One region of the Streptomyces asiaticus genome, then DNA from elsewhere that is predicted to be linked to it. Evidence: riboswitches for the same ligand, from Rfam matches in the RefSeq annotation. Region 1 holds a riboswitch; the other holds the start of a gene.

Region 1 (3,456 bases):
AGTACGCGCGCTTCATTCCCCATGTGATCCTCTGAGCCGCGCGGGATCACGGAGCTGTACGGGGACCGTGCCGTACGCGCTCACTCGGCCAGCACCGCCCTCAGCTGCTCCAGCCCCCACTCCAGATCCTCCTCGCTGATCACCAGGGGCGGGGCGATCCGGATCGTGGCGCCATGGGTGTCCTTGACCAGCACTCCGCGGTCCATCAGCCGCTCGGAGATCTGCCGCCCGGTGCCCCGCGACGGATCGATGTCCACCCCCGCCCACAGCCCCCGGCCGCGCACCTCCTGGACTCCCTTTCCCCGCAGCAGCCCCAGCTCCCGGTGGAGCAGCTCGCCCAGCGCGGCCGAGTGCCGCTGGAACTCCCCGGTCCGCACCATGGCGATGACCTCCAGGGCGACCGCGCAGCCGAGTGGGGAGCCGCCGAACGTCGAGCCGTGCTCCCCGGGGCGGTGCACCCCGAGGACCTCGCGGGAGGACACCACCGCCGACACCGGCACCACCCCGCCGCCCAGCGCCTTGCCCAGCACATAGGCGTCGGGGACCACGCCCTCGTGCTCGCAGGCGAAGGTGGTGCCGGTCCGGCCGAGGCCGGACTGGATCTCATCGGCGATGAACAGCACATTCCGCTCCCGGGTCAGCTCCCGGACCCCGGCCAGATAGCCGGGCGGCGGCACCACCACCCCCGCCTCACCCTGGATCGGCTCCAGCAGTACGGCGACCGTCTCCTCGGGCGCGGTGTCGAGCGTCGCCTCCATCGCCGCCAAGTCCCCGTACGGCACGATCGAGAACCCGGGGGTGAAGGGGCCGTGGTCGGCACGGGCCTCGGGATCGGTGGAGAAGCTGATGAGGGTGGTCGTCCGGCCGTGGAAGTTGTTCCCGGCGGCGATGATCCTGGCCCGGCCGTCCGGGACGCCCTTGATCCGATAGCCCCATTTGCGGGCGGTCTTGACGGCCGTCTCCACCGCCTCCGCGCCCGTGTTCATGGGCAGCACCATCTCCATGCCGCACAGCTCGGCCAGCTCGGAGCAGAAGGCGCCGAAGCGGTCGTGGTGGAAGGCGCGCGAGGTGAGGGTGACCCGGTCCAGCTGGGCCTTGGCGGCCTCGATCAGCCGGCGGTTGCGATGCCCGAAGTTGAGCGCCGAGTATCCGGCGAGGAGATCGAGATAGCGGCGGCCCTCGACATCGGTCATCCAGGCGCCCTCGGCGGACGCGACGACGACCGGCAGCGGGTGGTAGTTGTGCGCGCCATGGGCCTCGGCGGCGGCGATGGCCCGCTCCGCGGAGCGTCCCGGTCCCATCTTGTCCTCCTTGTCTCACTAGCTAGAGTGGGGGTGCGCATCGTGACTGGCGAGCCGAGCGTGGAACCGACCACGAGGAAGCGATGCGCGGCCACAGCGCCACGAGGTGCCGCCCGCCTGGGCACCCCGGGACACGACCGGACCGTCACCGATCGCCCCGGAGGACTCGATGAGCCTGCCCCTGTCCCATCCCGCCCTTCTCGCCGCCGACCCCGAACTGGCCTCGCTCGTCGGCTCCGAGGAGCTGTTGCAGTCCGAGACCCTGCGCCTGATCCCGAGCGAGAACTATGTCTCCGCCGCCGTCCTGGAAGCCTCCGGGACGGTGCTCCAGAACAAGTACAGCGAGGGCTACGCGGGCCGCCGCTACTACGAGGGCCAGCAGGTCATCGACCAGGTGGAGACCCTGGCGATCAACCGGGCCAAGGCCGTCTTCGGCGCCGAGCACGCCAATGTCCAGCCCTACTCCGGCTCGCCCGCCAACCTCGCGGTCTATCTGGCCTTCGCCAAGCCCGGTGACACCGTGATGGGCATGTCACTGCCCATGGGCGGCCATCTCACCCATGGCTGGGGCGTCTCCGCCACCGGCGCCTGGTTCCGCGGTGTCCAGTACGGGGTGCGGCAGGACACCGGCGCGATCGACTTCGACCAGGTGCGCGAGCTGGCCCGCAAGGAGCGGCCCAAGCTGATCTTCTGCGGTGGCACGGCGGTGCCCCGCACGATCGACTTCGCCGCCTTCGCGGAGATCGCCCGCGAGGTGGACGCGGTGCTCGTGGCCGATATCGCGCATATCGCCGGTCTGATCGCGGGCGGCGCCCATCCCTCGCCCGTCCCGTACGCCGATGTCATCTCCACCACCACTCATAAGACGCTCCGGGGTCCGCGCGGCGCGATGCTGATGTCGCGCGAGACCCATGCCAAGGCCATCGACAAGGCCGTCTTCCCCGGGCTCCAGGGCGGTCCGCACAACCAGACCACCGCCGCCATCGCGGTGGCCCTGCACGAGGCCGCCCAGCCCGCCTTCCGTGACTACGCCCGAGCCGTGGTCGCCAACGCCAAGGCGCTCGCCGAGGAACTGCTCGCCCGCGGTTTCGAGCTGGTCTCCGGCGGCACCGACAACCATCTGATCCTGATGGACCTGACGCCCAAGGAGGTGCCGGGCAAGGTCGCGGCCAAGGCCCTGGACCAGGCCGGGATCGTGGTGAACTACAACACCGTCCCGTACGACCCGCGCAAGCCCTTCGACCCGTCCGGTATCCGGATCGGCACCCCCTCTCTCACCTCGCGCGGTCTGTCCACCGAGCACATGCCCGCCGTGGCCGACTGGATCGACCGCGGGGTGACCGCCGCGGGGAGCGGTGACGAGGGCGCCCTCACCAAGATCAGGGCCGAGGTGTCCGAGCTGATGGCGGCCTACCCGGCGCCCGGTCTGCCGACCGGCTGACCCCCGGCGCGGGGCCCTGCCCGGCCTCCAGGCCGGGCAGCGGCCGCCACCACTGCTCCTCCCGGATCCGGTCGTCGTCGGCCACCGGCACCGGCAGGCCCACGATCCGGGCCAGCACCCGCTCGACCAGCGTCTCCCCGCCCCCCGGCGGGACGCCGCCCTCCGATGCCCCCGGGGGCGCGCCGTCCTCCGGCTCCACGCCGCCCGCCTGCGACACGCCGCGCCGCGACGGTCCGCCGGACGGCGGTATCCCCGGCCCCCGTCCGAGCGCCCGCAGCTCTCCGGGCAGCCCTCCCTCGGCCATCTCCGTCGCCTCCCCACTCCATCCCATCGGCCGTCTCCCTCTCGCTCTCCGGCGTCTCCGACGGCCCCAGCAGCCGCTCCAGCCGTCTCAGGGCGCGGCTCAGCCGCGATTTCACCGTGCCGCGAGGCCAGCCCAGCGCCTCCGCGGTCTCCCCCTCGTCCAGATCCAGCAGATAGCGGTGGACCACCACCCGCCGCTGTGGCTCGCTCAGCTCCTCCAGCGCGGCCAGCAGCCGCGCCCGCCGCTCGCCCGCCAGCGCCACGGCCGCCGGATCGGCCGACTCCGGTATCACCGGCTCGGCCCCGGCCAGCAGCGCCCCCTCCCGGTCCGCCGCCGTCCGTCTCCGGCGCGCCGAGCGCACCGCGTTACTCGTCTCATGGGCGACGATCCGCAGCAGCCAGGGGCGGAAC
Region 2 (3,456 bases), 5.7 Mb from region 1:
TCACCTACTACGCCGATCCCCACCACAACGACCCCGGTCGGATCAACCGTCTCTTCGGCGGCCGTGGCGCGTACTTCGACGATCCCAGTGGCCACAACATGGAGATCATCACCCGGCCCTACATCCGCCCTTAGCCACCGGCCCCGGCCACCGGCCCTGGCCACGGGGGGCATGCGCCACAGGGGGCGTCCGAAAGGGCGCCCCCGCCGGGCCGTACACCCGCGCGGCGCCCGGCCGGCTACCCCTCCTGCTGAGGAGAACGGTCACCGTCGTCCCCGTCGCGCTCTTCGTGGTCCTGGCCGCCACGCTGGACCTGCGGGCGTCGTTGTACGCGGTGGTCCCGCTGAGCCTGCTCGTGGGCGGCGCGGTCTGGCAGGACACCGCCGACCACGCCCTGGCCCGCAGTCCACGAGCGCTGCTGCGCGCGGACCGCCGGACCGTATGGACGCTGCCCGGCACGCGCGCCGTCGCCGAACCCCGCCGTGCCGCCGCCGCGGTGGTGTGCCTCCTTCCGTTGCTGGCGATGTTCCTGGGCGAACAGGTCAAGACGTACTACCCTCCGGGGATGACGCCGCCCTCCCACAGCGAGGAACTGGTCACCGGCCGGGACTGGTTGCTGGCGTCGCTGAGCAGCGCCGATCCATCCGTGCCACGAGATGCGATCGCCTCGGCGCTGTCCCCGCTCGTGGTCTGTCTGATGCTGCCCGGGCTGGCCATCACCCGCATCACCCCGGACGACGAACGCTACCGCTCCCTGCCCGAGGCCTGTGAGCTGCTGGACGAGCACATGGCCGCGCGGGCCATCCCCCGACCGCGACTGTCGACCCGGGAAGCCTTCAGCCACGGGGAGTCCCGCTGTTACTGGACCACCGACGGCGATGTGTCGCCCAGAATCGACCTGGTGGTCACCATCGGGCAGGCGGAGGCGGGGCAGAGCGCCGTCCAGGAAGCCGTGATGACGTTCCGCAACGCGGACACCATCAGCGGAGAACACGGCTGGGGCCGCAGGTCCACGCTCGACCTCGGGCAGGAGGTGGCCTGGTGGCGATGGGACGGCGGCGGTCAGGTGCTGGTGCGCCAGGCCAACGTCGTCCTCAACATGGACATGCACGGACCCGGCGCCGACACACGGCTGCCCGCCTTCGCCGAGGAGGTGCTGCACCGGGCGCTGACAGGAGCCCGGCGCGGCGGCTGACCGCTCAGCAATCCGCCCGTACGCCGGTCAGACCCGTCTGCCGCCGGGCGGCGTCCACGGTCTGTGCCAGCAGGACGGCGATGGTCATGGGCCCCACCCCGCCCGGCACCGGGGTGATCAGCCGGGCACGCCGACACGCGGAATCGAAGTCGACGTCCCCGACGTTGCCGGGGTTGTACCCGGCGTCGATCACCACGGCGCCCGGCTTGATGTCCTCGCCACGGATGAGCCGGGGCCGGCCCACGGCCGCCACGACGACATCGGCTTCCCGGAGTGCCGCGCTCAGGTCGGCGGTCCTGGAGTGGCAGTACGTCACCGTCGCGTCCCGGGCCAGCAGGAGCATTCCCACGGGCTTGCCCAGGATCGGACTACGGCCCACCACCACGGCGCGCCGCCCCGCGAGCTCGACGCGGTACTCGTCCAGGAGGCGCATGATGCCTCCCGGAGTGCATGACGCGAACCCCGGCAACCCGAAGCTCATCGCCCCGAAGGAGCTCATGGTGACGCCGTCGACATCCTTCTCGGGAGCGATGGCCTCGAACGCCGCCCGCTCATCGATATGAGCCCCGACGGGATGCTGTAGCAGGATGCCGTGCACTTCGGGGTCCTGGGACAGGGAGCCGAGGGTGGCGACCAACTCCGAGGTCGTCGTGGCGGCAGGCAGGGCGACGAACCGTGACGCTATCCCCGCCTTGGCGCAACGGGCGCGCTTCATACGGACATACGTGGCCGAGGCCGGATCCTCGCCCACCAGCACCGTTGCCAGACAGGGGGTGATTCCCGTGCGTCGAGCGATCTCCGAAGCATGGCCCGCCGCTTCCGCCACGATGCGCCGGGCGAGACCGGCGCCATCCATGAGCTGGGCCGTCTGTGTCGAGGACAAGGTCGCCTCCCAGGCGTTACCGACTACTCGCCCAGGCGCACGGCATCGACCCGATCGTCAGGCCGCTCCCCGGTGGTGCTCCACCTCAGCGCCAGTCACGGCCCGACACCACTGTAGGACACCCCGGACGGTCTTCGTCGGGCGTTTTTCTTCCCCTTTCCCGCCGCCATCCACCAGGCGTTTCCCCGCGGATGAGCGAATGCCACCCCTGGCCGGACCATGATCCGATGCCCCCTAGACTGTCTCGCAATCCTCACGTTGATCGGAGCACGACATGCGTCGCCTTGCCCTTGCCCTCCTGGCATGTTCAGCCCTCACACTCGCCGGGTGCGCGCAGGACTTTGACCGGGGCCCTGACGGGACCGTCACCGACAAGGTCAAGGACGGGAAGAAGTTCTACCTGGTCGTGGATCCGGCCAAGGGCGGCGAGGAGAAGAAGTTCCGGGTCAGCAAGTACGACTACCACGACTGCAACCGTGGCTCGAAGTACCCCAAGTGCGTTGACGACTAAAGGTCATTGAGCCCGAGCGTACTCCTCGTCGGCCCCGACCGTCCGCGGTCGGGGCCGACGATGTTTCCGTTTCACCCGTCGGCCGAGGCGGCCACGTCCGCGGCCGCCTGCCGCAGCGCGTGGCGGCAGGCCATGATCGCTGGGTGTCGGGTGCGGCCCCGGCGTACGGCGGTGAAGACACGGCGGGTGCGCCGGCCCCGGGGGAGCTGTCGCAGCGCGACGGTCGGGGGCGCTCCGTTCCATACGAGGCTGGGGAGCAGGGCGGCGGCGTGGCCCTGCTCGACGAGGCGGAGGTGGATCAGGAGGTCCGTGGTCTCGAACCGCACATCGGGCTCGAAACCGGCGTTCCGGCACAGGGTCATGGCCCAGTGGCGGGCGGCCGTGCCCTCGGGCTCCATGGCCCAGGGAAGGCCGGTGAGCGAGCGCAACGAAGCCGTGGGGCCGCCCTTGGGGCCGGGCCCGGTGTCGCTCCGCTCACCGGCCCGTGCGGGCAGGGAGAGGTGGAGGGGGTCATCGAACAGATCCTCCTGCTCCAGACCGGGCGGCCGCGGGTTGGGGTTGCCCGGGTACTCCTCGGCGACGACCAGGTCGAAATCGCGGGCCTGAAGCGCGGGGATGGCCGTTTCCGGTGGCATCTGCGTGATGTGCGCTCTCAGGCCGGGATGACGGTCGCGCAGCAGGCTCAGCATGCCGGGCACCAGGGCGAGAGTGGCCGTCTGGAACGAGGCGATGCGCAGGGTGCCGGTCAGATCGGTGAGGGAAGTGGCGATGTCCGCCTCGGCGTGCTCCAACCGCTCCAGCACCGCCTCGGTATGGGCGACGAGGATCTCGGCCTGCTCGGTGAGCCGCACCCGGCGGCCCACCGGC

Evidence for each region. A riboswitch is a leader RNA that binds a small molecule or an ion and turns the genes downstream of it on or off. The one in region 1 is predicted to bind ZMP and ZTP.
Region 2: linked by a shared signal. The riboswitch ahead of KHP12_RS47920 (bifunctional 5,10-methylenetetrahydrofolate dehydrogenase/5,10-methenyltetrahydrofolate cyclohydrolase) and the one ahead of glyA (serine hydroxymethyltransferase) in region 1 are both predicted to bind ZMP and ZTP.

Annotation. Positions count from the first base shown of each region.
Region 1 covers NZ_JAGSHX010000006.1:3,899,010-3,902,465, reverse strand. Annotated here, with positions in the region: gene KHP12_RS23870 (glutathionylspermidine synthase family protein) at 1-35, shown strand, start outside; gene rocD (ornithine--oxo-acid transaminase) at 81-1,301, opposite strand; ZMP/ZTP riboswitch at 1,334-1,431, shown strand; gene glyA (serine hydroxymethyltransferase) at 1,471-2,742, shown strand; partial or broken gene KHP12_RS23855 (RNA polymerase sigma factor) at 3,081-3,456, opposite strand, start outside.
Region 2 covers NZ_JAGSHX010000006.1:9,570,233-9,573,688, forward strand. Annotated here, with positions in the region: gene KHP12_RS47910 (VOC family protein) at 1-134, shown strand, start outside; gene KHP12_RS47915 (hypothetical protein) at 290-1,195, shown strand; gene KHP12_RS47920 (bifunctional 5,10-methylenetetrahydrofolate dehydrogenase/5,10-methenyltetrahydrofolate cyclohydrolase) at 1,200-2,051, opposite strand; ZMP/ZTP riboswitch at 2,101-2,187, opposite strand; gene KHP12_RS47925 (hypothetical protein) at 2,353-2,589, shown strand; gene KHP12_RS47930 (LysR substrate-binding domain-containing protein) at 2,661-3,456, opposite strand, start outside.